2 regions of the Streptomyces sp. TE5632 genome follow, and region 1 is predicted to be linked to the other one. Evidence: predicted binding sites of a transcription regulator. Region 1 holds the regulator's gene; the other holds the start of a gene.

Region 1 (14,435 bases):
AGACAAGTCGTCGACGGCTCTCAGTGCTCATCTTCCGTCTGCATCCTCTCGATCAGGGTCAGAGACTCTCGCGGAGTGAGCGCCTGGGCCCTGATGCTGCCGTAGCGTGCGGCCAGGATACGGACCTCGTCCAGGTCTGTGGCCAGCCGTGCGGAGGTCTGCACTTCCGTATATTCCACTTGCGGCTTTCCCCTCGGCGCCAGCAGGGTGAACGGGCCTCCCGTGCCTGAGTGTTCGGTCCGGTGGGTAGGCATGACCTGCAACTCGACGGTACGCAGCCGTCCGAGTGCGAGCAGTCGGTCCAACCAGCGGCGGTACCGGCGGATGCCGTACCGATGGTTCCTCTGGTCAACGTACGGCCGCTCGGGCACGCTCTGTCACATGAAGTGTGAAATCGGTGACCGTCAACTCGCGTCCCCCGCCGCTTTTCCTCCCGCGCACTTCAGTCGGCAGCTCAGCTCGACGCGACGCGGGGCGCGCCTCGCACGCCTGCTCGCGGTCCAGCAGTTGGCGGGCTGGGGGTGGGCCAGGGACGGCGAACCTCTGGAGTCCGCCGCGCTGGTCGTCGGCGAACTCGCTGCGAACGCGGTCACGCACGGTGCCGTACCCGGGCGGGACTTCCCGCTCACGATGACTCTCGTCCCGCTCCCGGGAAGCTGCGTGGGCGCCCTGCGGGTCGAGGTCGCCGACTGCCGGGGCGAGCGGCTGCCCGCCCCGGTGGAAATCTCGTGCCCGACCAGCGAGCACGGTCGGGGGCTGCTCCTGGTGAGCGCACTCGCTGCCCGGTGGGGCGTCACGCCTCGTTTCCCCTCCGGCAAGACCGTCTGGGCCGAACTGCAGGGCCCCGCCGGACCGACACCGCGCGAGTACTGCCGCCCCGGGCCTGATCCGTACGCCTCGGCCCGGATGGCTACGACGCCTCGCACGCCGACGACCGCACTGTCGCCACGAGCAACGCGGTAACCGAGTGCCCGGGTGATTCGATGGCGCGCGTTGCACAGGTTTTGCACGCTGTCACCGTGGGAGAACTCAAGCACCGGATCCGTGCCCGCCACACCGACTCCACGGTCGTCGTCCACCAGGCGTATCCACCGGAGATCGGCCTGCCCGCGGCCCGGGAGGGCCGCTTCCCGGCGGCCTGGAAGCGGGACCGGATGACATGGATCAAGCCGTCCTTCCTCTGGATGATGTACCGCTGCGGATGGGGAGCCAAGGAAGGGCAGGAGGTCGTCCTCGCGGTCGAGATCACCCGCGAGGGCTTCGAGTGGGCACTGGAGCACGCCTGCCTGTCCCACTACGAGCGCGGACTGCACGCCGACCGGGCCGCCTGGAAGCGGCGGTTGAAGCGGGCCCCGGCGCGGGTGCAGTGGGATCCCGAGCGCGATGTGCACCTGCGGCCGCTGGCCCACCGCTCGCTGCAGCTCGGGCTCACCGACGCAACCGCTCTCGCGCACGAGATCCACGGGCTTGTGCGGGACGGCGACCTGGAAGCCGCCCGGCGGCTTCTTCCCCGCGAGCCGCCCTACCCCGTTCCCGACGGGCTCCTGGCTCACCTGTGCCCATGAGGATCGGGAAGCGCGCGTCAAAGCGACAGGTACCAGCACCGCTCATACTTTTCGGTGTTGCGCGGAACTGATCGGTTTTCGGCCGGTTGTCGGCTGTGCGCATAGCACTGTTCCTGTTCCCGGCGGTCCACTTCGGTAACTCGTTGCTTATGGGTGGGGTCGGTCTGTCACCCTGGCGGCATTGATCGAGGTGTATTCGTACGAACTGCCCGGGGAGCTGCCCATGAGGGCCATTCCGACGCAACGGGAGACCCCGCGTGCCGTCTCGGAGGCGTCCGCGCGGGCGTGCGCGCGGGCGGATGCGGCGCTGTCCGGCGGCTCGCTCGCACCGGGCAGCGCGCGGGCCCTGGTGCGGGCGGCGCTCGCCGACTGGACGGAGCGCGCCCTGCCCGGTGCCGAGCACCTCACCACCCGCGCCGGCGACGACGCCACGCTGATCGCCAGCGAACTGGTCACCAACGCCGTCGTGCACGCCGGCACCGAGGTACGGCTGACCTGCCGCCTCGAGGAGGAGAGCGGTGCCCTCGTCGTCGAGGTCACCGACCGCCACCCCTCCCGCGCCCCGCGCGGCGGCGAGCCGGAGGCACCGCCCTACGAGAGCCCCGAGCACGGGCGCGGCCTGAGCCTGGTCGCCGCGCTCTCCGAGGCCTGGGGGATCACCTACCGCCCCGGCACCAAAACCGTCTGGGCCCGGATCCCCATGGGAGGGGACTTCGCGGCGGACGGCATGGAGAGCGCGGAGGAGGGTGCAGAGAACGCAGAGGGTGCGGAGGGTGCGGGCATCCCGTTCGACGCGTACGTGTGGGAGGCGGAGTCGGAGTCGGGTGGCGAGGGGTGGCGTGCGCCCCGGCCGTACCGGCGGGACGGGGCCTGGCTGGGGCGCGGGGCGCTGTCCTTCCTCGCCGAGGCGTCCGACCTGCTCGCCGGGCAGCTGGACGAGGACCTGGTCGCCGCGCTCACCGGGCAGCTGATCGTGCCGCGGCTGGCGGACTGGTGCGCGGTGTGGCTCGAGGACGAGACCACCGGCCACGGCGGCTGGAGCGACGGGGCACGGGCCGACGGGCCCCGCCTCGCCCGTGTCTGGCACGCCGACGAGAGCCGCGTCGAGGAACTGAGCCGGGTGCTGGAGCAGGATCCACCGCCTCCCTCCGATCCGCTGAGCACCGGACCGGTCGGCTATCCCTGGCCGGAGAAGGCGCTCCACCTGACCGAGGACCGCGAGGGGGACACCGGCCCCGGCACCGCCCTCGCCTACCGGCTCGTCGCCGGTGGCCGGCCGCTGGGGACGCTGGTGATCGGGCGGGCCGGGATCGGGCGGTTCCCGGACGAGGTCACCGGGCTGGTGGAGGACCTCGGGCGGCGCGTGGCGCTCGCCATCGGCGCCGCCCGGCAGTACGCCCGGCAGGCCACCATCAGCGCCGTGCTCCAGCGCGGACTGCTGCCCGGAGCCGTCGCCGAGATCCCCGGCGTGCGCTCCGCCCTCGTCTACGAGCCCCACGACAAGGGCGGACCGAGCGGCGACTTCTACGACCTGTTCCCGGCCGGGCCGGGCCGTTGGTGCTTCGCCATCGGCGACGTCCAGGGCAAGGGTCCCGAAGCCGCCGTCGTCATCGGGCTGGTCCGCCCCTGGATGCGGCTGCTCGCCCGCGAGGGCTACCGCGTCGCCGACGTCCTCGACCGCCTCAACCAACTGCTCCTCGACGACGCCACGGAAGCCGCCGACGCCGCCGCCCGCGCACTCGTCGCCGCCGGCGCCCGCCCGACCGCCCCCGGGGACGGTCCCCAGACCCGCTTCCTCTCCCTGCTCTACGGCGAACTCACCCTCGTCGAGGGCGGCGCCCGCTGCACCCTCGCCTCCGCCGGGCACCCCCTGCCGCTGCTGCTCACCCCCGACGGGACGGTCCGTGCCGTGGCCCAGCCGCAGACCCTGCTCGGGGTCGTCGAGGACGCCACCTACACCAGTGACTCCTTCGATCTGTGCTCCGGCGACACCCTGCTCTGCGTCACCGACGGCGTCACCGAGCGGCGCTCCGGCTCCCGCCAGTTCGACGACGGCGACGGACTCGCCGCCGCGCTGGCCGGCTGCGCGGGGCTGGACGCCGACCTGATAGCGGAACGCATCAGCAGGCTGGTCCACGAGTTCGGGGCGCGGCCACCGGAGGACGATCTCGCCCTGCTGGTGCTCCAGGCGGACTGACATCCGCGACCCGGGAAAGGAACGGGACACATGCGGGACAATGGAGCACATGCCTTCCGCACTCCCCGACGGCGAGCCCGTCCCCGCCGACGGCGCGCTGCCCGCGTCCGCGCTCGCCGGGGCCGCAGACCGCCCCCTCGGGTTCTACCTGCACGTGCCGTACTGCGCGACCCGCTGCGGCTACTGCGACTTCAACACCTACACCGCCACCGAGCTGCGCGGCAGCGGCGGGGTGCTCGCCTCCCGTGACAACTACGCCGAGACCCTGATCGACGAGGTCCGCCTGGCCCGCAAGGTGCTCGGCGACGACCCGCGCGAGGTCCGTACGGTGTTCGTCGGCGGCGGCACCCCCACCCTGCTGGCCGCCGACGACCTCGTGCGGATGCTGGGCGCGATCCGCGACGAGTTCGGGCTGGCGGCGGACGCCGAGGTGACGACGGAGGCGAACCCGGAGTCGGTCGATCCGGCCTACCTGGCGACCCTCCGCGCGGGCGGCTTCAACCGGATCTCCTTCGGCATGCAGAGCGCCCGGCAGCACGTGCTGAGGGTCCTCGACCGCACGCACACCCCCGGCCGCCCGGAAGCATGTGTCGCCGAGGCGCGGGCGGCGGGTTTCGAGCACGTCAACCTCGACCTGATCTACGGCACCCCCGGCGAGTCCGACGACGACTGGCGGGCCTCGCTGGACGCGGCCCTCGGCGCCGGACCCGACCACGTCTCCGCGTACGCGCTCATCGTCGAGGAGGGCACACAGCTCGCCCGCCGCATCCGGCGCGGTGAGGTGCCGATGACCGACGACGACGTGCACGCGGACCGGTACCTGATCGCCGAGGAGGCCCTGTCGGCGGCCGGCTTCGCCTGGTACGAGGTGTCGAACTGGGCCACCTCCGACGCGGGGCGCTGCCTGCACAACGAGCTGTACTGGCGCGGCGCGGACTGGTGGGGCGCGGGGCCCGGGGCGCACTCGCACGTGGGCGGGGTGCGCTGGTGGAACGTGAAGCACCCGGGGGCGTATGCGGCGGCGCTGGCGGCGGGGCGGTCGCCGGGGGCCGGGCGGGAGGTCCTGTCGGACGAGGATCGGCGGGTGGAGCGGATCCTGCTGGAGCTGCGACTGGAGGAAGGGGTTCCGCTCGCCCTCCTCCGTGCGGAGGGCTTGCAGGCCGCGCGCCGTGCCCTGACGGACGGGCTGCTGCGGCAGGGGGCGTACGACGAGGGGCGTGCGGCGCTCACCCTGCGGGGGCGGTTGCTGGCGGACGCGGTGGTGCGGGACCTGGTGGACTGAGGGGCCGATCCCCGCGAGAGCGGGGAGCACGCACTGCTCGGCCGGGTCGACGAGCTGATCGACGGACCATCTCCGCAGCGGCGGAGAGCAGCCCACCAGGCCCGGCCTGTCAACGACTGGACAGTACTCAGGGCACGGTCACATGGTCGATGAGCCGTTCCACACTGCCCAACAGCGCCGGTTCCAGGTCCCGGTACGAGTGCACCGAGCCGAGGATCCGCTGCCACGCCTCCCCGGTGTTGGCCACGCGCCAGCCCAGTGCCCGGCACACCCCCGTCTTCCAGTCCTGGCCGTGCGGTACCCGGGGCCACGCCTCGATGCCCAGGGACGACGGCTTCACGGCCTCCCAGACGTCGATGTACGGGTGACCCACCACCAGGGCGTGCTCGCTGGTGACCGACTCCGCGATGCGCCACTCCTTGGAGCCCGGCACCAGGTGGTCCACCAGGACGCCCAGCCGCGCGTCCGGGCCCGGCGCGAACGCGTCGACGAGCGACGGCAGGTCGTCGACGCCCTCCAGGTACTCCACGACCACGCCCTCGATGCGCAGGTCGTCGCCCCACACCTTCTCGACCAGTTCGGCGTCGTGGCGGCCCTCGACGTAGATGCGGCCGGCGCGCGCCACGCGCGCGCGTGCGCCCGGGACGGCCACCGAACCGGATGCCGTACGGGCCGGACGCGCCGGGCCCGCGGCGGGCCGCACCAGCGTCACCGTGCGGCCCTCCAGCAGGAAGCCGCGCGGTTCCAGCGGGAAGACCCGGTGCTTGCCGAAGCGGTCCTCCAGGGTCACCGTGCCCGCCTCGCAGCGGATCACCGCGCCGCAGAATCCGCTGCCGGGCTCCTCCACCACCAGACCGGGCTCGGCCGGAACCTCGGGGACGGGCCGGGACTTCTTCCACCCAGGGGTCAGGTCAGGGGAGTACTGGCGCATTCTGATGACGATAGGAGAACCGGGCCCCCGTTCGGCCGAAGGGTCAGCCCGACACGCCGAAACGAGCCGCGAGGGCGTCGCGTTGGGCCCGTACGAACGCCGCGTCCACCACCGCTCCGTGACCGGGCACGTACACCGCGTCCTCGCCGCCCAGGGCGAGCAGCCGGTCCAGGGCGGCCGGCCACCGCGACGGGACGGCGTCGGGGCCGGCCTGCGGATCGCCGGACTCCTCCACCAGGTCGCCGCAGAAGACCACCTCCGGGTCGCCGGGCACCAGCACCGCCAGATCGTGGGCGGTGTGCCCGGGCCCCACGTTCGCGAGGAGCGCCTGCCGTCCGCCGCCCAGGTCGAGCGTCCACTCGCCGGACACCGTGTGCCGGGGGCGGACCAGTGTCAGCGCGTCCACGGCCTCCTCCGCCGCCCGCGCGTCCAGACCCTCGCGCTCCGCGTCCGCGCGCAGCTCCTCGCGTCCCCGCGCCAGCACCGTGTCCAGGCCCACCGCGCCGAACACCTCCGCGCCCGCGAACACCGCCGCCCCCAGCACATGGTCGAAATGGGGGTGGGTGAGCGCGAGATGTGTCACACGCCCACCGGCGAGCGCCTGCGCCCGTGCCCGCAACCGGGCGCCCTCGCCCAGGCTCGAACCGGCGTCCACGAGCAGCGCCGCACCCGCTCCGACGACGAGCCCCGCCGTGCAGTCCCACACCGGCAACCGGCACCGGCCCACTCCCGGCGCCAGCCGTTCCCACCCCGACTCTTCCCAACTCACCGTCATACCGCGACGCTAACCGCCCACGGCTCCCCGGTGCGACGGCCCGGTACCGGCCTTGCCCGGGGTGTACCCACCGGCCGTACACTGGGCGGGGAAGTCTGGCACTCGCGTGCGAAGAGTGCCAGGACATTCAGGGAACGGACCGGCGAAAGGCTTCTGGAGGTGTGCGCCATGCTCAGTGAACGCAGGCTCCAGGTGTTGCGCGCCATCGTTCAGGACTACGTCGGAACCGAGGAGCCCGTCGGCTCCAAGGCCCTCACCGAGCGGCACAACCTGGGCGTCTCCCCGGCCACCGTGCGCAACGACATGGCGGCCCTGGAGGACGAGGGGTTCATCGCCCAGCCGCACACCAGCGCCGGGCGCATCCCCACCGACAAGGGCTACCGGCTCTTCGTGGACAAGCTCGCCGGCGTCAAGCCGATGACCGCGCCCGAGCGGCGCGCCATCCAGAACTTCCTCGAGGGCGCCGTCGACCTGGACGACGTCGTGGCCCGCACGGTGCGGCTGCTCGCGCAGCTGACCCGGCAGGTCGCCGTCGTGCAGTACCCGTCGCTGACCCGCTCGACCGTGCGGCACGTGGAGCTGCTCCCGATGGCGCCCGCGCGCGCCATGCTGGTGCTGATCACGGACACCGGGCGGGTCGAGCAGCGCATGATCGACTGTCCGGCGCCCCTCGGCGAGGCGACCCTGGGGGATCTGCGGGCGCGGCTCAACAGCCGTGTCGCGGGCCGCCGTTTCACCGATGTACCGTCTCTCGTCGAGGATCTCCCCGAGGCCTTCGACCCCGAGGAGCGCGGTACGGTCTCGACCGTGCTCTCCACCCTCCTGGAGACGCTCGTCGAGGACAACGAGGAGCGGCTGATGATCGGCGGTACCGCCAATCTGACCCGCTTCGGACATGACTTTCCCCTTGTGATCCGGCCCGTACTGGAGGCGCTCGAGGAGCAGGTCGTGCTTCTCAAGCTGCTGGGTGAGGCGAAGGATCCGGGCGTGACCGTGCGTATCGGTCATGAGAACGCCCACGAGGGACTCAACTCCACCTCAGTGGTGTCGGTGGGCTACGGTTCGGGCGGCGAGGCTGTTGCCAAGCTCGGCGTGGTCGGTCCGACCCGCATGGATTACCCAGGAACGATGGGAGCGGTACGCGCAGTGGCACGGTACGTCGGACAGATCCTGGCGGAGTCGTAGTGGCCACGGACTACTACGCCGTACTCGGCGTGCGCCGCGACGCTTCGCAGGAGGAGATCAAGAAGGCCTTCCGGCGGCTCGCCCGCGAGCTGCATCCGGACGTCAACCCGGATCCGAAGACCCAGGAGCGGTTCAAGGAGATCAACGCCGCCTACGAGGTGCTGTCGGACCCGCAGAAGAAGCAGGTCTACGACCTCGGCGGCGACCCGCTCCAGCAGGCCGGGGCCGGCGGCGGCGCGGGTGGCTTCGGCGCGGGCGGCTTCGGGAACTTCTCCGACATCATGGACGCGTTCTTCGGCACGGCGTCGCAGCGCGGTCCGCGCTCGCGCACCCGCCGCGGCCAGGACGCGATGATCCGGATCGAGGTCGAGCTGGACGAGGCCGCGTTCGGCACGACCAAGGACATCCAGGTCGACACGGCGATCGTGTGCACCACGTGCAGCGGTGAGGGCGCCGCGCCGGGAACCGCTGCGCAGACCTGTGACATGTGCCGCGGCCGCGGTGAGGTCTCGCAGGTCACCAGGTCCTTCCTGGGCCAGGTCATGACCTCGCGCCCCTGCCCGCAGTGCCAGGGCTTCGGCACCGTCGTCCCGAACCCGTGCCCGGAGTGCGCCGGCGACGGACGCGTCCGCTCCCGCCGCACCCTGACCGTGAAGATCCCGGCCGGTGTCGACAACGGCACCCGGATCCAGCTGGCCGGCGAGGGCGAGGTCGGCCCCGGCGGCGGTCCCGCCGGCGACCTGTACGTCGAGATCCACGAGCTGCCGCACAGCACCTTCCAGCGGCGCGGCGACGACCTGCACTGCACGGTCACCATCCCGATGACGGCGGCCGCCCTCGGCACCAAAGTGCCGCTGGAGACGCTGGACGGAATGGAGGAGGTCGACATCCGGCCCGGCACCCAGTCCGGCCAGTCGATCCCGCTGCACGGCCGGGGCGTCACGCATCTGCGCGGCGGCGGCCGGGGCGACCTCATCGTGCACGTCGAGGTGCAGACCCCGAGCAAGCTCGACCCCGAACAGGAACGCCTGCTGCGCGAACTCGCCAAGCTCCGCGGCGAGGAGCGCCCGCTGGGCCAGTTCCAGCCTGGGCAGCAGGGGCTGTTCTCCCGGTTGAAGGACGCCTTCAACGGGCGCTGACACGGACGTCGGTGGTTGTGCCGGGGGGTCCGGGGGTCGTCCCCCGGGTGGGTGCGGTCAGCCTGGGCAGCAGGGGCTGTTCTCCCGCTTGAAGGACGCCTTCAACGGGCGCTGACGGACGACACCGACGGTGCTGCGCGCGGGGGCCGGAAACGGCTCCCGCGGTGCCCCGGGAGCCGCCCTGAAGGTGCTCCGGACATGGCCTGTGCCCAGGGCAAGGGCCGATTAAGCCCCGATTCGGAGATGTCCGAAGGACGTGGCAACATGCCGTCATGTCCTTGGCGCTCACCGATCTCCTTCCGCACCCCGTCGTGCAGGCCCCCATGGCGGGCGGTGTCTCCGTGCCGCAGCTCGCCGCGGCCGTCTCCGAGGCGGGCGGGCTCGGTTTCCTGGCCGCCGGGTACAAGACCGCGGACGGGATGTACCAGGAGATCAAGCAGCTGCGCGGACTGACCGGCCACCCGTTCGGCGTCAACGTCTTCATGCCGCAACCCGAGACCCCCGACCCGGCCGCCGTCGGCGTCTACGCCCACCAGCTGGCCGGTGAGGCCTCCTGGTACGAGACCGAGCTCGGCGACCCCGACAGCGGCCGCGACGACGGCTACGACGCCAAACTCGCCGTACTGCTCGACAACCCGGTGCCGGTGGTGTCGTTCCACTTCGGTGTGCCGACCCGTGAGGTCCTGGACTCCCTGCGCCGCGTCGGCACGTTCACCCTGGCCACCGCCACCACCGCCGAGGAGGCGCGGGCCGTGGAGCGGGCGGGCGCCGACGCGGTGATCGCGCAGGGCGTCGAGGCCGGCGGCCACCAGGGCACCCACCGGGACCTCCCGGAGAACGACGGCTCCGGCATCGGACTGCTGTCCCTGGTCGCCGAAGTGCGGGAGACGGTGGGCATCCCGATCATCGCCGCCGGCGGCATCATGCGCGGCAGCCAGATCGCCGCGGTGCTCGCGGCCGGCGCCTGGGCGGCCCAGCTCGGCACCGCCTTCGCCGCCACCCACGAGTCCGGCGCGCACGCCCTGCACAAGCAGGCGCTGACCAACCCCCTCTACGCCCGCACCGAACTGACCCGCGCCTTCTCGGGACGCCCGGCCCGCGGCCTGGTCAACCGGTTCCTGCGCGAACACGGCCCGTACGCGCCCGCCGCCTACCCGGACGTCCACCATCTCGCCGCGCCGCTGCGCAGGGCCGCCGCCAAGGCGGGGGACGCGCAGGGCATGGCACTGTGGGCGGGACAGGGCCACCGGATGGCCCGGGAGCTGCCCGCCGGGCAGCTGGTGGAGGTGCTGGTCGCCGAACTCGCCGCCGCCCGGACGGTGTTGTCGGCGGGGGGTGCCGGATGACCGCGCCGGTCTTCGTGGTGGAGCACTTCGACACGGACGGTTCCGGACACCATGTGCTCGACGGCCCCGAGGGGCGGCACGCCGTCTCCGTGAAGCGGCTGCGGGCCGGTGAGAACGTCGTTCTCACCGACGGCGCCGGCCGCAGGGCCGAGGGCGAGGTGACCGGCACCGAGGGCAAGGACCGGCTGATCGTGCGCCTCGGGGACGTAGTCGAGGAGCCCGTGGAGTCGCCCCGGCTCACCGTCGTCCAGGCGCTGCCCAAGGGCGACCGGGGCGAGCTGGCCGTGGAGACGATGACCGAGGTCGGCGTCGACGCGATCGTGCCGTGGTCCGCGGCGCGCTGCATCACGCAGTGGAAGGGCGAGCGCGGACTGAAGTCCCTCGCCAAATGGCGGGCGACGGCCCGGGAGGCCGGCAAGCAGTCCCGCCGGGCGCGCTTCCCGGAGGTCGCGGACGCGGCGACGACCAAGCAGGTTGCCTCACTTCTCGCCGAAGCCGACTTCGCCGCCGTGCTCCACGAGAGCGGCACCGAACCCCTCGCGACCGCCGAACTCCCCGGCTCCGGCAGCATCGTGCTGGTCGTCGGCCCCGAAGGCGGGGTCTCGCCGGAGGAGTTGACGCTCTTCGCGCAGGCCGGAGCCACGCCCTACCGCCTGGGCCGCAGCGTCCTGCGCACCTCCACCGCGGGCACCGCCGCCACGGCCGTCCTGCTGGCCCGCACGGGCCGCTGGTCCTGACGGCCCCGTTCGCCGTCAGCCGCGGGGCCGCCGACCGTCAGCCGTCCGCCGCGCGGGCGGCGGCGACCGCCGGGAACAGTTCCCAGCCGTCCGGATCCGCGGCCCCGGTGAGCAGCCCGCGCCGGGCCGCCTCGTAGACGAAGGCCCGTACGACACCGGGCTCGTGCAGGTTGAGCGCCGGATGCCCGCCGAGGGCCACGGCCCCGGAATGCAGGAAGCCGTCGGGGACGAGACGCCCCTCGCCGCCCCGGAACACCAGGTGGGCCGTTGCCGTCGCCCCCTCCCGGGTCAGCGTGAGCACCTCCTGGCAGGGCCCGTCGGTACGGTGCCGATGACGCACCGACCACAGGTGGGCGACCGTTTCGCCCGCGGTGGTCCCGTCCACGACGAGTCTTCTGGGCCGGCGTCCGCTGCGCATCGCTCCACGGTAGTGAGGAGTGGCCGTATGCGCCCTACCGTCACGCGTGGGGCGGTGGCAGGCTGCCGGGCATGGGGGCATTGAGGTGGGTTCGGGGCGGGACGCGGTGGCGGCGGGCGGTGCCGGCCGTCGGGTTCGTCGTGGTCGTCGTGGGCGGGGCCGTGGCGTGCGAGCCGGGTTCGGCCGGCACGGCGGCGGTGGCGTACACGACCGACGAGACGGTCACCCGGGAGCTCAACCGGCAGAAAGCCGGGGTGCGTTGGCTCAGCTGCACCGCCTCCTACGGGAACCAGGACGGCGCGCCGTCGCGGTCCGCGAGCGAGGACACCGTGGCCACCGTGGACTGCGACGGGGAGACCGAGGACGGCAAGGAGATCACCGTCACCGGGAAGATCACCCATGCCGTCGACGGCGCCTGTGTGCGCGGGGACATCACCGCGAAAGTGGACGGCAAGCAGTGGTTCCGGGTCGACGGCCTGGGCGACTGCGACGCCACCAGCCCGCCCGCCGTGGGCGAGCCCACGAACCGCGGCCCGCGGCCCACCGTCACCGTGACGGTCACCACGACCGTGTGGTGCGAGCAGTACCCGTCCTGTCGCCCCGTCGAGGGCAAGTGATCCAAACCTCTGTCCAGGCCGACCCCGCGTGCGTAGGGTGATCGAGTGACACAGTCTGCATCGGTCGCCCCCGCCGCGTATCTCCGGTTCCCGCATCCGCACGGCGAGTTGGTCGCCTTCACCGCCGAGGACGACGTGTGGCTCGCCCCGCTCGACGGCGGCCGGGCCTGGCGGGTGAGCGCCGACAACGTGCCGGTGACGCTCCCCCGTATCTCGCCCGACGGAACCACCGTCGCCTGGACCTCCACCCGTGACGGTGCTCCCGAGGTGCACATCGCGCCCGTCGAGGGCGGCCCCGGCCGACGTCTGACGTACTGGGGGAGCGGGAAGACCCAGGTGCGCGGCTGGACCCCGGACGGGAAGGTCCTCGCACTCAGCACCGAGGGCCAGGCCAGTCTGCGCCGCACCTGGGCCCGCGCGATCCCCCTCGACGGCGGACCCGCCACCACCCTGCCGTACGGCCCCGTCGGCGACGTCGCCCACGGGCCGCGCACGGTCCTGCTGTCCGCGACGATGGGCCGCGAGGCCGCCTCGTGGAAGCGCTACCGGGGCGGCACGGCGGGCAAGCTGTGGATCGAGCAGAACCCCCGGGACACCGGCGACGGCGCGGGCAACACTGCTGACGGCCCGGGGGAGTTCGTCCGGCTGCACGGCGACCTCGACGGGAACATCGAGTACCCGCTGTGGGTGCGTGACAGGCTTGCCTTCCTTTCTGACCACGAGGGCACCGGTGCGCTGTACTCCTCCCTCGCCGACGGGTCCGACCTGCGCCGGCACACCCCCCTCGGGGGTTTCTACGCCCGGCACGCCGCCACCGACGGCACCCGCGTCGTGTACTCCTGCGCCGGTGAACTGTGGATCCTCGACGACCTGGACGGGGCCGAGCCGCGTCGGCTCGACATCCGGCTCGGCGGGCAGCGCGTCGACCTCCAGCCGTTCCCGGTGAACGCCGCCCGCTGGTTCGGTTCCGCCTCCCCCGACCACACCGCGCGCGGCAGCGCCGTCTGCGTGCGCGGCACCGTCCACTGGGTCACCCACCGCGCCGGCCCCGCCCGCGCGCTCGCCGCCACCCCCGGCGTACGGGCCCGCCGCCCGCGCACCTTCCGCGCGGACGGCGAGGAATGGGTGGTGTGGGTGACGGACGCCGACGGCGACGACGCCCTGGAGTTCGCCCCCGCCACCGGCCTCGCCCCCGGAGCGACCCCGCGCCGGATCGCCGCCGGACAGCTCGGCCGCGTCCTGGGCCTCGCCATGGCCCCCGACGGCAGCCGCGCCGCGGTCGCCTCGCACGACGGCCGTCTCCTGCTCGTCGAGCGGGAGACCGGCGAGGTCCGCGAGGTCGACCGCAGCGAGCACGGCGACGTCTCCGGGCTGACCTTCTCGCCCGACTCCGCCTGGCTCGCCTGGTCCCACCCCGGCCCCCGCCCGCTCAGCCAGCTGCGGCTCGCCGACACCACCGACCTGTCGGTCACCGAGGCGACCCCGCTGCGCTTCCAGGACTACGCGCCCGCGTTCACCCTCGACGGCAAGCACCTCGCCTTCCTGTCGACCCGCTCCTTCGACCCCGTCTACGACGAGTACGTCTTCGACCTCGCCTTCGTCGAGGGCGACCGCCCGCACCTGATCACCCTCGCCGCGACGACGCCGTCCCCGTTCGGCCCGCAGCGGCACGGCCGTCCCTTCGAGACGCCGGACCGGGACGAGACCCCCGACAGCGAGGGCACCCCGACCACCCGTATCGACCTCGAGGGGCTGGCCGACCGGATCGTGCCGTTCCCGGTCGAGGCCGCCCGCTACTCCAACCTGCGCGCCGCCAAGGACGGGGTGCTGTGGCTGCGGCACCCGGTGCGCGGCGTGCTCGGCGCCTCCAGGGCCACCCCCGACGACCCCGATCCCAAGACGGAGCTGGAGCGTTACGACCTCGCCCAGCAGCGCATCGAGCACCTTGCCGTGGACGCCGACCACTTCGAGGTCAGCGGCGACGGCAAGCGGGTGCTGCTGTGGACCGACGGGCGGCTGAAGGTCGTCCCCAGCGACCGGCGCGCGTCGAACGACGACGACAGCGACAGCAACATCACCGTCGACCTCGACCGGGTGCGCCAGTTCGTCGACCCGGCCGCCGAGTGGCGGCAGATGTTCGACGAGGCCGGCCGCATCATGCGGGACAACTACTGGCGGCCGGACATGAACGGCGTCGACTGGGACGGCGTCCTCGACCGCTACCGGCCCGTCCTCGACCGGCT
Region 2 (14,435 bases), 2.1 Mb from region 1:
TCGGCCTGCTCCTGGCCGGCCTGTGGCTCCGTTTCCCCTCCGCCCGGCGCCCCGCCCCCTCATGGCCCGGCATGGGAATCGTGGCGGGCGCCTTCCTGAGCTGCGTCGGCTTCCCCGTGGCCATGCTCAGCGGCGGGCTGGGACAGACCCTGTTGTTCACAGCGCTCGGCTTTCCGCCGGTCGCGCTCCTGGCCGCCCTCTACGTCCGGAGGATGCGCCGCCGGACCACCGAGCCGGTGCCCACGGTGACTTAGTCGTCGCCGAGCCGTGCCCGAAGGAACACGCCAGCGGGTTCGGGGAAGAGAGCCGGGTCGTCGCTGGTGCAGGCGACCGGCCTCCTGTTGGTCCCCGACGAGATGGGGTCCCTCCAGCGGCTGCGCGACGACGTGACCCCGCAGTCGTGGCGGGCGGCGGTTTCGGACGCCGGGACGGGTCTGCCCCTGCCCGAGGTGGACCCGCAGGCCGTGCGCGGGCTGAAGTTCGCCGAGGCGCTGCCCGCACGGCTCGCGGAGGCCACCCTCGCCGCACGGCTGGGGGACACCGACGGGGCGCGGGCGGCACTGGCGGAGCCGGTCCGGTTCCTGCTGCGGCAGGACGGCTGACCGCACGGGGAAGGCCCCCGCTCCGGACCGGATTTGCGTCCGGGGCGGAACGGGGGCCTTCTACGAGCGGGATGCTCAGTGGGCGTGGCCGTGGCCGTGACCACCGGCGGCCGGCTCCTCCTCTTCCTTCTTCTCGACGACCAGGGTCTCGGTCGTGAGCAGCAGGGAGGCGATGGAGGCGGCGTTCTCCAGGGCGGAGCGGGTGACCTTGACCGGGTCGATGACGCCGGCCTTGATCAGGTCGCCGTACTCGTCGGTGGCGGCGTTGTAACCGCTGCCCTTCTCCAGCTCGGCGACCTTGGAGACGATGACGTAGCCCTCGAGGCCGGCGTTCTCGGCGATCCAGCGCAGCGGCTCGACGGCGGCGCGGCGGACGACCGCGACACCGGTGGCCTCGTCGCCGGTCTTGTCGAGGTTGCCCTCGAGGACCTTGACGGCGTGGACGAGCGCGGAACCACCACCGGAGACGATGCCCTCCTCGACCGCGGCGCGGGTCGCGGAGATGGCGTCCTCCAGACGGTGCTTCTTCTCCTTCAGCTCCACCTCGGTGGCGGCGCCGACCTTGATGACGCACACGCCGCCGGCCAGCTTCGCGAGGCGCTCCTGGAGCTTCTCGCGGTCCCAGTCGGAGTCGGTGGTCTCGATCTCGGCCTTGATCTGGCCGACGCGACCGGTCACGTCCTCCTTCTTGCCGGCACCGTCGACGATCGTGGTGTCGTCCTTGGTGACGGTGACGCGGCGGGCGGAGCCCAGCACGTCCAGGCCGACCTGGTCGAGCTTGAGGCCGACCTCCTCGGAGACGACCGTGGCGCCGGTGAGGACGGCCATGTCCTGCAGCATCGCCTTGCGGCGGTCGCCGAAGCCGGGGGCCTTGACCGCGACGGCGTTGAACGTGCCGCGGATCTTGTTGACGACCAGGGTCGACAGGGCCTCGCCCTCGACGTCCTCGGCGATGATCAGCAGCGGCTTGGAGGCGTTGGCCTGGATGACCTTCTCCAGCAGCGGCAGCAGCTCGGCGATGGAGCCGACCTTGCCCTGCGTGATGAGGATGTACGGGTCGTCCAGGACGGCTTCCATGCGCTCCTGGTCCGTCACGAAGTACGGCGACAGGTAGCCCTTGTCGAAGGCCATGCCCTCGGTGAAGTCCAGCTCCAGACCGAAGGTGTTGGACTCCTCGACGGTGATGACACCGTCCTTGCCGACCTTGTCCATCGCCTCGGCGATGAGCTCGCCGACCTGCTGGTCCTGGGCGGACAGCCCGGCGACGGCGGCGATGTCGGCCTTGTCGTCGATCGGGCGGGCCGAGGCGAGCAGGTCCTCGGAGACCGCGGCGACGGCGGCGTCGATGCCCTTCTTCAGGGCGGCCGGGGAGGCGCCGGCGGCGACGTTGCGCAGGCCCTCGCGGACCAGGGCCTGGGCCAGCACGGTCGCGGTGGTCGTACCGTCACCCGCGATGTCGTTGGTCTTGGTCGCCACCTCCTTGACCAGCTGGGCACCGAGGTTCTCGTACGGGTCCTCGACCTCGACCTCGCGGGCGATCGTGACACCGTCGTTGGTGATGGTGGGGGCGCCGAACTTCTTGTCGATGACGACGTTGCGGCCCTTGGGGCCGATCGTCACCTTCACCGTGTCGGCAAGCTTGTTGACGCCGCGCTCAAGGGCGCGACGGGCGTCCTCGTCGAACTTCAGGATCTTCGCCATGGCAGCGGGAGCCCTCTCGGAAATCAGGGGTGAAAAAACACTGCGCCCCGGGCCCCCGGCTCAGTAAGCGTGTCGGGACCAGGGGCGCAGTTCGGAGCAAATGTGCTACGAGGTGACTTACTTCTCGATGATCGCGAGAACGTCGCGGGCCGAGAGAACGAGGTACTCCTCGTTGTTGTACTTCACCTCGGTGCCGCCGTACTTGCTGTAGAGCACGACGTCGCCGACCTTCACGTCGAGTTCGACGCGCTTGCCGTCCTCGATGCGGCCCGGACCGATGGCCAGGACAACGCCCTCCTGGGGCTTCTCCTTGGCGGTGTCCGGAATGACCAGGCCCGAAGCCGTGGTCTGCTCGGCGTCGAGCGGCTGGACCACGATGCGGTCCTCGAGCGGCTTGATGGCAACCTTGGAGCTGGCGGTCGTCACGATCCGACCTCCCCCTTCGGAGATCTCACGGGGTTAACTGTCTGAGGTGGCGACCAGGTCGATCCGTCGTCGCGGGTGCCGGACCTGCCCGTCGCGTGTGTTGGCACTCTCCAGGGGGGAGTGCCAGACCCGAGACTATGACCGCGATTAGCACTCGGTCAAGCGGAGTGCCAATTTCCTGCGGCGCGTCGGCGCTGAAACGCGTTGTTCGTACGGGTGTGCGCAGCCGTCCGGTGCCCCGACGGCCACCCCTGGGGGCGCCCCCGGACGGGCAGGGTGCTCACCGGTGCCGGACGTAGTCCTCCAGCCTCCCGACCCTCAACCCCTGCTCCTCCAGCTCGCGCAGCAGACGTGCCGTCCGTTCCGCCAGGGTCAGGGGCGGGGTCTCGCCGGCGGGGACGGAGATGATGTCGCCGGGGCCCAGGCGGCGGGCGCCTCGGGTGTACGTGAGGGTGCCGTCGCCCTCCAGCGTCACCCGCCAGAGCACGACCGCCGCGATGCCGCAGTCGGCGGCGGCGCGGAGGGTCGTGGCGTCGTACGTGCCGTAGGGCGGGCGGAAGAGGTGGGGGCGGATGCCGAAGCGGGACCGGAGCTTGCGCTGCTGGCCGCAGATCTCGGCGCGCTGACCGGCGTAGGGCAGGCCGCGCAGGGCGGGGTGGTCGAGGGTGTGGTTCTGCAGGCTCGCACCGACCGAACGCAGGCGGGCGAAGTGGCCGTAGCCCGGCCCCACCACACTGTCCGTGAGGAACATGCTGACGGGAAGGCGGCGTTGCCGTACGAGGTCGATGAAACGGGGGTCGCGTTCGGCGCCGTCGTCGTAGGTCAGGAAGACGACCGCGTCCCGGGTCGGGACCCGGTCCACGACGGGCGGGACGCGGTCGGGTGACTGGCCCGCTCCGTCCCCCGCGCCCCCGGTGCCCCCACCCCCTCGGCCGGCGGGGCCCGCGACCGGCCGCCCGGCCGACGGGCCGCAACCCACCAGCACCGCCAACGCCGCCAGCACCGCCAGCACTGCCGGGAGGACCGCCACGGCCGCCCCCCGCCGGATCACAGGTAGTCCTCCAGGCGCCCCACCGCGTACCCCTCGGCCGTGACCTTGTCCAGGAAGCGGCGGATCATGTCGGGCATGGTGCCCTTCCACTCGTTCCGGCCCCGGAAGTGGGTGAGGACGATGTCGCCGGGGCGCAGTTTCCCGTCCCCCTCGCGGTAGTCCCAGCGGTCGACGAAGACCTCCTCGTTCCACAGCGGGACGTACTCGACGCCGCAGGACTTGGCCGCGCGCAGGGTGTTCTTGTCATAGGTGCCGAACGGCGGGCGGAACAGGACGGGGCGGTGGCCGTACCGCTCCTCGAGGACGTCCTGCATGCCGCAGATCTCGCGCTTCTGGCGGGCGTAGGACAGGCCGCGCAGGGGCGGGTGGCTCAGGGTGTGGTTGTTCAGGCCGACGCCCCGGTCCTGCATCTCCTCGAAGTAGCCGTAGTCCTCCCTGATGACGTAGTCACTGAGGAAGGCGGTGTACGGGATCTTCAGCTCGCTCATCATGCGCAGGAACGCCGGGTCCTTCTCGGCGCCGTCGTCGATGGTGAGGAAGACGACCTTCTCGTCCGTGGGGACGGTGGTGAAGACCGGGGGGAGGTCCAGTCGCCGGTGGCCGTCGACCTCGAAACCCTCACGGGTGGTGATCCTCGGCTTCTTCCCGGGCGCCGGCGGAGCGGCCCGGGGCACCTCCTCGAGCCCCCAGCGTTTCGCGGCGGCCGCGCGCGCGGCGTACGCGGCACGCGGTTCGGCGGCGTGGGGGCCGTGCTCACGGGCCGGGGGCGCGGCGAGGGGCCGCCGACCGCCCTCGGCCGGGTCCGGGGCGGTGGAGTCCTTTCCGCAGCCCGCGGCCAGGGGGGCGAGGGCTGCGAGGGTGAGTACGGCAACACCTGCCCGCACACACCACCGTGACTGACTTTTATCGTTTTGTCCTACTACTCGCATGGAGCCGGATCCTCGCAGTCCACCGCCCCGGAGCCGGCCCGACACCGCGGCCGGCCGCACACCGTCCACCGACTGGCCCACAGCCGGCCCGCACCTGACCCACAATGGGCCGGTGAACGACCGCACCCCCCTCTCCGCCTCGCCCCTCGCCCCGCTCCTCACCCCCGAGGGCCGCGCCCTGCTCGAGGAGGTGCGCGACACCGATCCGGCGCGAGAACTCGCCGTCGCGACCCGGCTGCGCCGCGAGCATCCGGCGGAACTGGTCTCGGCGGCGCTCGGCCAGGCGCGCCTGCGGCAGCGGGCGGTGGCGAAGTTCGGGGCCCAGGACGCCGCGCGCATGTTCTTCACGCCGAACGGGGTCGAGCAGTCGACCCGGGCGAGCGTGGCGGCGTACCGGGCGCGGCGGCTGAAGGAGTCGGGCGTGACCTCGGTGGCCGACCTGTGCTGCGGGATCGGCGGGGACGCGATCGCGCTGGCCCGCGCCGGGATCCGGGTGCTGGCGGTGGACCGGGACCCGCTCACCGCGGCGGCGGCCCGCGCGAACGCGGACGAGCTGGGCCTGGCCGGGCTGATCGAGGTGCGGGAGGCCGACGTCACGGAGGTGGACCCGGCCGGTTACGACGCCGTCTTCGTCGATCCGGCCCGGCGTGGCGGCCGCGGTCGCGTCTTCGATCCCGAGGCCTACTCACCCCCGCTGTCCTGGGCGATCGAGGCGGCCCGCAGGGCACCCCGCGCCGCCGCGCTGAAGATCGCACCGGGCATCCCGCACGAGGCCGTCCCCGCCGACGCGGAGGCCGAGTGGATCTCGGACGGCGGGGAGGTGAAGGAGGCGGTGCTGTGGTTCGGCGACGGGCGGACCGCTGCCGCCGGGGCGGAGGACGCGACCCCGGCCACCCCAGCGATCCGGGCGACCCTGCTGCCCGGCCCGCACACGCTCCTCTCCCGCGGACTGCCGGACCCCGAAGTGCGCCCGCCCGGCCGGTACCTGTACGAGCCCGACGGCGCCGTCATCCGCGCCCATCTCGTCGCCGAGGTCGCCGAACAGCTCGACGGCGGGCTCATCGACCCGACCATCGCCTACGTCACCGCCGACGAGCACCGCCCCACCCCGTACGCCACCGCCTACGCGATCACCGACCGGCTCCCCTTCAATGTCAAGAAGCTGAAGGCACTGCTGCGTGAGCGCCGCATCGGCACACTGACCGTCAAGAAGCGCGGATCGGCGGTGGAACCGGAGGAACTCCGCCGCAAGGCCCTGCCCAAACCCCACGGCCCCGAGTCCGTCACGGTCTTCCTCACCCGCGTCGCGGGCGCCCCGACGATGCTGCTGGGGCACCCGGTGCGGTGAGGCCCGCGGGCGGCCCGGTGAGGCCCCGCGGGGTCGGCTCAGGACCCGACGATCGCCTTGCCGACGGCGAAGCCCTTGGCCGGCCCCTCCGGGATCACCGCGTCGGTGCCGTAGGGGACACGGTGCTCGTCGGCGTACTTGGCCTTCTTGGGATCGGGGGACGTCAGGACGAGCACGGCTCCCTCGTCGTCGAAGTCGTCGACGATCACGTGCACCGGAATCCCGGCGCGGGCGTACTCCCGGCGCTTGCGGACGCGGTCGCGCTGGAGGTTCCGGTGGCCGGGCGAGGTGACCTCGACGACCATCCCGACCCCGGCGGCGTCCACACCGAGACCGTCCTCGTCGGGGATCTCGTCGAGATCGAGGGGGGCCACGAACAGGTCGGGCACCCAGGCCTTCTGACGGTGGATGACGTTGACGTCCTGGAGGGCCGCGTAACCGCTCTCCCCCAGGTGGGCGTCCAGCACGCGGCGGAGACGGTTGACGAGCACGCCATGACGACGACGACCGGTGGGCGACACCTCGATGGACCCTTCGATGATCTCGGCCCGGTAGCCCTCGGGGAGATCCATGGCCTTCCACGCCTGCCACAGGACCTCGTCCAGGTCGGAACCCGGCTCGGAAACAGGCTTGTACGCCACTGGGGCCACCTCTTCTGCGAGAGCGGTCATCGAGAAGCACCTCCTCCTTCAAGTGTGGGCGCGGGCGCCACTGCGGCACAAGCGACACCGCGACGCTACGGCCACGAAGAGCCTCCACCCGCCGTCACCGCCACCGTTCAGCCGATCGGGTGATCAAGTGATCACGGCCCCGCGAGCCTCCCGCCCGCCGCGGCACCGGCGCGCCCGGCCGGCGGCGCTCCCGTGCTGCTGCGCACCACCAGGCTCGTGGCCAGTTCCACCCGGGTCGCGGCCGCCGCGCCCTCGCCCTTGCCCAGGTCGAGGACCAGCCTGGCCGCCGCCTCGGCCATCTCGGTCAGCGGCTGCCGTACGGTCGTCAGCGGCGGCCCCACCCAACGGGCCACCGGCAGATCGTCGAACCCGACCACGCTCAGATCCTCGGGAATCCGCAGGCCCAGCTCACGCGCGGCCTCGTAGAGACCGAGCGCCTGGAGGTCGTTGCCGGCGAAGACCGCCGTGGGCCGGTCCTCGCGGCGCAGCAGGGCGAGGCCCTGGCGGTAACCGGTCTCGTGGTGGAAGTCGCCGGGCATGATCAGCCCGGGGTCCACCGGAAGCCCGCCGGTCTCCAGCGCCGCCCGGTAGCCGTCGAGGCGGGCACGGCTGCACATCATCCGCGAGGGGCCGCTGATCGCCCCGATCCTGGTGTGCCCCAGCTCGACCAGATGCCGGGTGGCGGCGAGACCGCCCTGCCAGTTGGTCGCGCCGATGGAGGGCACGTCGGTGCCCGGGTCGCCGGCCGGGTCCATCACCACGAACGGGATGGACCGGCTGGTCAGCAGCGCCCGCCCGGACTCGTCGAGGCCGGACAGGACGAGGATCACCCCGTGCGGACGGCGCGCGGCGACCTGGTCGGCCCAGGTGCGCCCCGGCGTGAGCCGCCCCGCGCTCTCGGAGAGCACGACGCTCAGTCCGGCGTCCCTGGCCACGTTCTCCACGCCCCGGATGACCTCCATCGCCCAGGCGCTCTCCAGCTCGTGGAAGACCAGGTCGATCAGCGGCGAGCGGGTGGCCTCGGCGCGTCGGCGCCGGTAGCCGTGGGCGCGCAGCAGTTCCTCGACCCGGCTGCGGGTGGCGGGGGCGACATCGGCACGCCCGTTCAGCACCTTCGAAACAGTCGGCGCGGAGACACCGGCCTCGCGGGCGATCTCGGCGAGGGTCGCAGTCTGCGCGCTGCGCCCTCGCGTCCGGTTTTCAGCGGGCTGCGAGGAAGTCATGGCGGCGATCGTATCCCCGCATGCCTTCCTGACGACCCCCTTACCTCTCCCCCGAGCCTAAAACATTCGCGACAACAACCGAAAGGTTCGATATCGGGACTGCAACCATCCACCGCCACCGTCCACGCCCACGTCCGCCTCCACCTCCGCCTCCGCCCGGCGACCTGGGCGAGGTCCTCGGTCTACTGGACCCGCGCGTACGTCCCGGCGGATGTCTTCGCCGGGGTGGCGGACGCCGTGCGCACCGCGTCCCGGACGTCCCCGTCCGCACCGGCGCCGGGCGGCACGGTGGCACCGGTCACCAGCAACACGGTGAGCGCGCCGACGACGGTCGCGGTGCGGCGCGTACGGCGCCGCGGCCGTGTCTCGATCACGTTCCCGTCCTCGGCTCTCCCGGGTGCGCCGGTTCCGGTCGGCACCGGCCTCTCACCTCGTCGCGCGGTCACCGGACCACCGCCCCGAAGGCGCGTCCGCCGGCGGGTACGCCGTCCTGGCCGGGGCGCACGGTGGCCACCGTGTCCGGCCCGCCGGAGAGCAGGCTCGTCCACAGGACGCCGTAGACGCCCCGCTCACCCTCCGGCCCGTACGGCACGCCCACGTGGAGCCGTCCCCGGTCGGCCCACAGGCTGGTGCCCAGGTACTCCTGCGCTCCCGGCTGCCCGGGCAGTCCGAGCTGGCCCTTCTCCAGCCAGACGTCCCCGTTGCCCGGTTCGCCGACCATCGGGAAGATCTGTACGCCGCCCGCGTCCCGGGCCCCGGCGGCCTCGATGTCCTCGCCGGGGATGCCCACGGCCAGCAGGACGGTCTGGGCCGTGCCGACCGAGCCGGGCGCGGTGTTCACGGCGGTGAGGTGCTGTCCGAAGTGGTCGCCGTCCTCACCGACGCCGGCGATGCCGGCATGGGACTGGTTGATGTCGGCCATCTGGGTCACGTCGCCGGAGGCGGTGACCCGCAGCGTGATGACCCGCCCGGCGTCCTCGCCGGTCGTGAGGTCCTCGCCGGGGATGCCCACGGCGAACAGCGTCTCGTTGGCGGACGAGGCCCCCGAGGGGCGGTACGGGACGGCGGCGAGCGTCGCGGCCAACTGGTCGCCGGTCTCGGCCACGCCGTTGATCCCGGGGGCGTCCTGATGGATGCCGGCCACCGGGGTGGGGATACCGCCGGAGTTGAGCGTGTGCTTGAGGATCTGCACGCCGCCGGAGAAGGTGAGGTCCCCGATGGCCTCGCCCGGGTTCCCGACCGCTATGTGGTTCGGCGAGGCGGCCACCGCGTAGCCGAACCGGTCGTTCTCCTCCGCGTCCCCGGACACACCGGCGGTGTTCTGGGTGAACCCGGCGTTCGTGCTGCCGCGCAGGTAGTGGGCCATACCGCTGTCCACGACGGTGCCGACGTCCTCGCCCGGCACGCCGATCACCAGGTACGGCTCTCCGGAGGAGGTCGCTCCGGCGGCCACGGCGTGGCCGAACCAGTCGCCGGCCTCCGCGGCGGTGCTTCCGATGTTGCCCCCGCCACTGCCCTGGAGGTATTCGAGCACCGCGGGCCCGGTGACCAGACCGCCGGGCGCCCCGTACAGGATCTGGACGAGACCGGCGTCGGCCTTGTCCTCGATGTCCTCGTAGGGGATTCCGACGACCAGATCGGTGCAGCCGTCCTTGTTGTGGTCGAAGGTCGCCATGGAGTGGCCGTAGCGGTCCCCCTTCTCGGCCACGCCCGGTATCCCCGGCGTGTCCTGGGAGATCGAGGCCGCGCCCTTGCCGCCGCCGTAGACGATGTGGACCACTCCGGCCTCGGCCAGGCCGGAGACGGCGGCCTCCGGGTCCGCGATCGCGGTGTCCCGTATCCCGTCGCCGTTGAAGTCCGTCTCCTGGCCAGCGGTGCATCCGGCCGCGGCCGCCGACGTTGCGGTGAAAGGTGACACGCCGCCCGGCAGCGACACCGCAGCCACCAGAGCCAGTCCGATCATGCCCGTGCGTGCGCGCACACCAGTCCCCCACCCCTCGTGAAGATCATTTGAAGCACATGAAACCGCGGTGATCTTTTCGGGGGTGTATGTAACAGTCAAGTACCTGACAAAGGATGGCCGAAAATGACCGTCAAACGGCCTTGGCGCTGGTGGGCTCTCGTTTCCAATTGCCGCCGGTCCTCCGCGGAACTCAGTTCGACAGTCACCGCCAGTGATCTCAGACGGGCAGCGGGGCGTACCAGGGGGCCGGAGTCAGCGCGCCCCCGGGTTCGGAATAGACCACTCGCCCCCACGTCGGTGCTCCCGTAAGGTGCGCGGGTCGTCGTGACAGAGAGACGGTTCGGAACATGGCACCCAGGGGAAGGGTGAACTCCTTCACCGGGACGGTGAATTCAATCAATCGACCGTGAAGTCCGGGGAGCAGTCCGCCGCCACCGACTCGAAGCGCCAGCGGTGCACCGGGCGGGTGACCAGGTCCCCGTCCGGCTCGGGTAGTTCGGGGAGGTCGGCGTCGTACGGGGCGTCCCACCAGGTGATGACCAGGACGCGGTCCTGCGGGGCGCGGAAGGTCTCCCGGCGCAGGGGCGGATCGCCGTCGAACTCCTGGGCCCGCGCCCAGGTCAGCAGGTCCTCGCCCCGGTCGGGCACCGCCCGCGCCTCCCACATCAACGCGACGGTCATGAGTACAGGTTCTCCTTGCTGACCTCATGAACGTGATCGTGACCGTGGTCGTGGTCGTGGTCATGGCTTCGGCTGTGGCTGCGGGTGTGGGCCTCGCCGGGGACGTGGGGTTCCGTCACCGGGAGGGACGAGTCGGCGGACAGGTCCCAGTCGGAGGCGGCCCGGCCCCGGGCGACCATCTCCGCGCCCAGGGCGGCCACCATCGCACCGTTGTCCGTGCACAGCTTGGGGCGCGGCACGCGCAGCCGGATGCCGGCCGCCTCGCAGCGCTCCTGGGCCAGCGCCCGCAGCCGGGAGTTGGCGGCCACTCCACCGCCGATCATCAGATGGTCGACGCCCTCGTCCTTGCAGGCGCGTACGGCCTTGCGGGTGAGCACGTCCACGACCGCCTCCTGGAAGGACGCCGACACGTCACGCACCGGGACCTCCTCCCCCGCCGCCCGCTTGGCCTCGATCCAGCGGGCCACGGCCGTCTTGAGGCCGGAGAAGGAGAAGTCGTACGCCGGGTCGCGCGGACCGGTGAGCCCGCGCGGGAACGCGATCGCGCTCGGGTCCCCCTCGCGCGCGTACCGGTCGATGACCGGGCCGCCGGGGAAGCCGAGGTTCAGCACGCGCGCGACCTTGTCGAAGGCCTCGCCCGCCGCGTCGTCGATGGTGGCGCCCATGGGGCGGACGTCGGAGGTGATGTCCGAGGACAGCAGCAGCGAGGAGTGCCCGCCGGACACCAGCAGCGCCATCGTCGGCTCGGGCAGCGGCCCGTGCTCCAGCTGGTCGACGCAGATGTGCGAGGCGAGGTGGTTGACGCCGTAGAGGGGCTTGCCGAGGGCGTAGGCGTACGCCTTGGCCGCCGAGACGCCGACGAGGAGCGCGCCGGCGAGGCCCGGACCGGCGGTGACGGCAATGCCGTCCAGGTCCCGGGCGCTCACCCCCGCCTCCTTCAGCGCGCGGCCGATCGTCGGCACCATCGCCTCGAGGTGCGCCCGGGAGGCGACCTCCGGGACGACTCCGCCGAAGCGGGCGTGCTCGTCGACGCTGGAGGCGACGGCGTCGGCCAGCAGGGTGGTGCCCCGGACGACTCCGACACCGGTCTCGTCGCAGGAGGTCTCGATCCCCAGCACCAGGGGTTCGTCAGCCATGGGTCTCGGTTCCTTCTACGCCGTTCACGGGGTTCGTCGGGTTCGTCGGGTTCACAGAGGTCGCCGGGTCGGTCAGCCGCATCATCAGGGCGTCCACGTTCCCCGGCTGGTAGTAGCCCTTCCTGACCCCGATGGTCTCGAAGCCGAAGCGCTCGTACAGCTTCTGGGCACGGACGTTGTCGATCCGGCACTCCAGGAACACCTCGGCGCACTCGAACGCGGTCGCCGCCCGCAGCAGTTCCGTCAGCAGCCGCGAACCGAGGCCGGTGCCCCAGTGGTCCCGGGTGACGGCGATGGTCTGGACGTCGGCCACCCCGGCGGCATCCCCGCCGAAGGCTCCGTCACCGCCGGACGCCCCGTCACCGTCGGGCTGCGCACCCGCGGCGGTGAGCCCCGCGTATCCGACGAGGCGGTCGCCCTCCTCGGCGACCACATACCTGCGGGTCGCGGCGGGCCCGCGCGCATGGGCCAGCTCGGACCAGAACATCCCCCGTGACCAGGCGTCCTCGGGGAACAGTTCGCGCTCCACCCGGAGCACGGGTTCGATGTCCCACCAGCGCATCTCACGCAGTACGGCGTTCTCGGGTCCTGTCACTTGGGGGTGACCACCTTGTAGTTCTTGGGGACCTGGGCATCGGGTCGCCGCAGATACAGCGGCCTGGGCGCGGGCAGTTCCTCCCCCGCCGCCAGCCGCTCGGCGGCCAGCCGGGCGAGGGCGGCGGCCGACACGTGCTCCGGCTCGTGCGCCCTGGGGAAGGTGTCGGGGTACAGCAGCGCACCCGCGCCGACCGCGGGCAGCCCCGCGACCTGCCCGGCGATGTCGGCGGGGCGGTCGACGGCGGGATCGGTGAGGCGGGTGCGGGAGTCGGCGTAGCGCGCCCAGTAGACCTCCTTGCGGCGGGCGTCGGTCGCCACGACGAAGGGACCCTCCAGGTCGGCGGCGTAGGCGAGGCCGTCCAGCGTGCACACACCGTGCACGGGGACGCCGAGCGCGAGCCCGAAGGTGTCCGCGGTCATCAGGCCGACCCGCAGCCCGGTGTACGGACCGGGACCGATGCCGACGACGATCCCGGTGACGGCGCCCATCGTCAGACCGGCTTCGTCGAGCACCCGGTCGATCGCCGGGAGCAGCAGCTCGCCGTGCCGGCGGGCGTCCACCTGGCTCGAGGAGGCGATGACGTCGTCGCCGTCGTGCAGCGCGACGGTGACGGCGGGGGTGGCGGTATCCAGAGCGAGCAAGAGCACACAAACAGCCTACGGCTCCCCACGGCCCGTGTCGGACGCCCCGGTCGGACGGCTACGTACTGCTACCGTCACATCGGCGTACGCACAATTCTGGATCATTTATGACAATCGATGACAGGCGACAGACGTGGGGCTGAGGTGAGGGCGGTGGCGGGCAACAGTTCGGCGATCGTGGCGGGACTGACCGCGGCCGCCCTCGCGGCGGTCGCCTTCCTCGGTCACCAGGCGGCGTCGAACGCCTCGGCCCACCCGCACACCACCCGCGCGGGCACCGCGTCGGGCACCTCGCCGGGCGCCGTGCAGGCGGACCGGGGCACCGACAACCCAGACGGCACCCACGGCACCCACGACGCCGGCACCCTCACCGCACCGCCCGGAGGCTCCGGCCGGGGCACCCGGGTCGTGTACGCACTGGACACCGACCGGGTGTGGCTGGTCGAGAAGGACGGCAAGGTCAAGCGCACCTTCACGGTCAAGCCCGGCACGGTGGACCCGGAGCCGGGCACCCACCGGGTCACCTCCCGCTCCGGGAAGGTCACCGGATCGGACGGCGTCCCGGTCGAACACGTCGTCCGCTTCGCCGACAACGACGGCACGGTGATCGGCTTCAGCGCGGCCGTCGACGGCTCGGACCCGGTACTCGACCCGAAGGTCCGCACGGGCGGTGTCCGCGAGACCCGGGCGGACGGCAGGGCGATGTGGAAGTTCGCGACGATCGGCCGCAAGGTCGTCGTCGTCCGGTAGCCGCCGGAGCCTGTCCTTGCAGGTCAGGCGGCGTCGCGGTGGATGCCGGTCGGCTCCGTGGGCCGCGACTTCGGCCGTGGCAGCGGCTCGGGGGCGCGGGGCGGGGTGGAGACCGCGGCGGCGGCCGCACCGGCGGCCAGCAGGTCCCGCATCGAGACCCCGGTGAACGACTGCGGCCGTGCCTCGGTCCGGGGAGAGCTCTCGGTGGCCGGCATGGACGCCTCCTGAGGGCCGGGGGCGGACGTAATTAGGTAAACCTAACTACGAGCTGGATACCATGTGACCACGCCCGGGACACCGAACGCAACATCTTGCCGACACCTTGTCGGAACGTATGGAGAACATACGGGAAAGCGGCCTCCGCCCAGCCTCCCCGGACCGGTACCTCCTGGCTCAGGCCGACAGTACGCTCAGGTCGGTGCCCGCCCAGCGGTCGCCCAGACCGGTCAGCGTCACGTGCCGCACCTCGTCCGTCGTGTCGCCGACCGCGCGGTGGATGACGAGCTGGAGCCGGTCGTCGGTCAGTTCCTCGATCCTGCCCTCGCCCCACTCCACGACGATCACCGACTCGGGCAGCGAGACGTCGAGATCGAGGTCCTCCATCTCGTCCAGCCCGCCGGAGAGCCGGTACGCGTCGACGTGGAGCAGCGGCGGGCCGTCCCCCAGGGACGGGTGGACGCGGGCGATCACGAACGTCGGTGAGGTGACGGCACCG

What was found. Region 1 encodes HrcA, which represses chaperone genes, less so after heat shock. Its sites were predicted from a motif close to TTNGCACTCNGNNNNNCNGAGTGCNAA; they were not measured.
Positions count from the first base shown of each region.
Region 2: a site for HrcA is predicted at 2,877-2,903, ahead of groES (co-chaperone GroES). Genes of this name have one in related genera too.

Region 1 is NZ_JBSSEA010000003.1:1,178,536-1,192,970, reverse strand. Features, by position in the region: gene ACVW19_RS10665 (Scr1 family TA system antitoxin-like transcriptional regulator) at 21-305, opposite strand; gene ACVW19_RS10660 (ATP-binding protein) at 382-963, shown strand; gene ACVW19_RS10655 (DUF4291 domain-containing protein) at 984-1,565, shown strand; gene ACVW19_RS10650 (SpoIIE family protein phosphatase) at 1,789-3,762, shown strand; gene hemW (radical SAM family heme chaperone HemW) at 3,812-5,044, shown strand; gene ACVW19_RS10640 (DUF3097 domain-containing protein) at 5,172-5,975, opposite strand; gene ACVW19_RS10635 (MBL fold metallo-hydrolase) at 6,019-6,750, opposite strand; gene hrcA (heat-inducible transcriptional repressor HrcA) at 6,919-7,935, shown strand; gene dnaJ (molecular chaperone DnaJ) at 7,935-9,074, shown strand; gene ACVW19_RS10620 (nitronate monooxygenase) at 9,347-10,420, shown strand; gene ACVW19_RS10615 (16S rRNA (uracil(1498)-N(3))-methyltransferase) at 10,417-11,157, shown strand; gene ACVW19_RS10610 (hypothetical protein) at 11,195-11,575, opposite strand; gene ACVW19_RS10605 (hypothetical protein) at 11,647-12,192, shown strand; gene ACVW19_RS10600 (S41 family peptidase) at 12,238-14,435, shown strand, end outside.
Region 2 is NZ_JBSSEA010000003.1:3,305,183-3,319,617, reverse strand. Features, by position in the region: gene ACVW19_RS20490 (hypothetical protein) at 1-254, shown strand, start outside; gene ACVW19_RS20485 (hypothetical protein) at 321-602, shown strand; gene groL (chaperonin GroEL) at 678-2,303, opposite strand; gene groES (co-chaperone GroES) at 2,421-2,729, opposite strand; gene ACVW19_RS20470 (polysaccharide deacetylase family protein) at 3,010-3,777, opposite strand; gene ACVW19_RS20465 (polysaccharide deacetylase family protein) at 3,777-4,664, opposite strand; gene ACVW19_RS20460 (class I SAM-dependent methyltransferase) at 4,822-6,057, shown strand; gene ACVW19_RS20455 (Uma2 family endonuclease) at 6,096-6,728, opposite strand; gene ACVW19_RS20450 (LacI family DNA-binding transcriptional regulator) at 6,860-7,951, opposite strand; gene ACVW19_RS20445 (hypothetical protein) at 8,134-8,325, opposite strand; gene ACVW19_RS20440 (VCBS repeat-containing protein) at 8,394-9,932, opposite strand; gene ACVW19_RS20435 (hypothetical protein) at 10,311-10,595, opposite strand; gene tsaD (tRNA (adenosine(37)-N6)-threonylcarbamoyltransferase complex transferase subunit TsaD) at 10,592-11,731, opposite strand; gene ACVW19_RS20425 (GNAT family N-acetyltransferase) at 11,724-12,326, opposite strand; gene tsaB (tRNA (adenosine(37)-N6)-threonylcarbamoyltransferase complex dimerization subunit type 1 TsaB) at 12,323-12,976, opposite strand; gene ACVW19_RS20415 (hypothetical protein) at 13,124-13,720, shown strand; gene ACVW19_RS20410 (hypothetical protein) at 13,744-13,935, opposite strand; gene tsaE (tRNA (adenosine(37)-N6)-threonylcarbamoyltransferase complex ATPase subunit type 1 TsaE) at 14,114-14,435, opposite strand, start outside.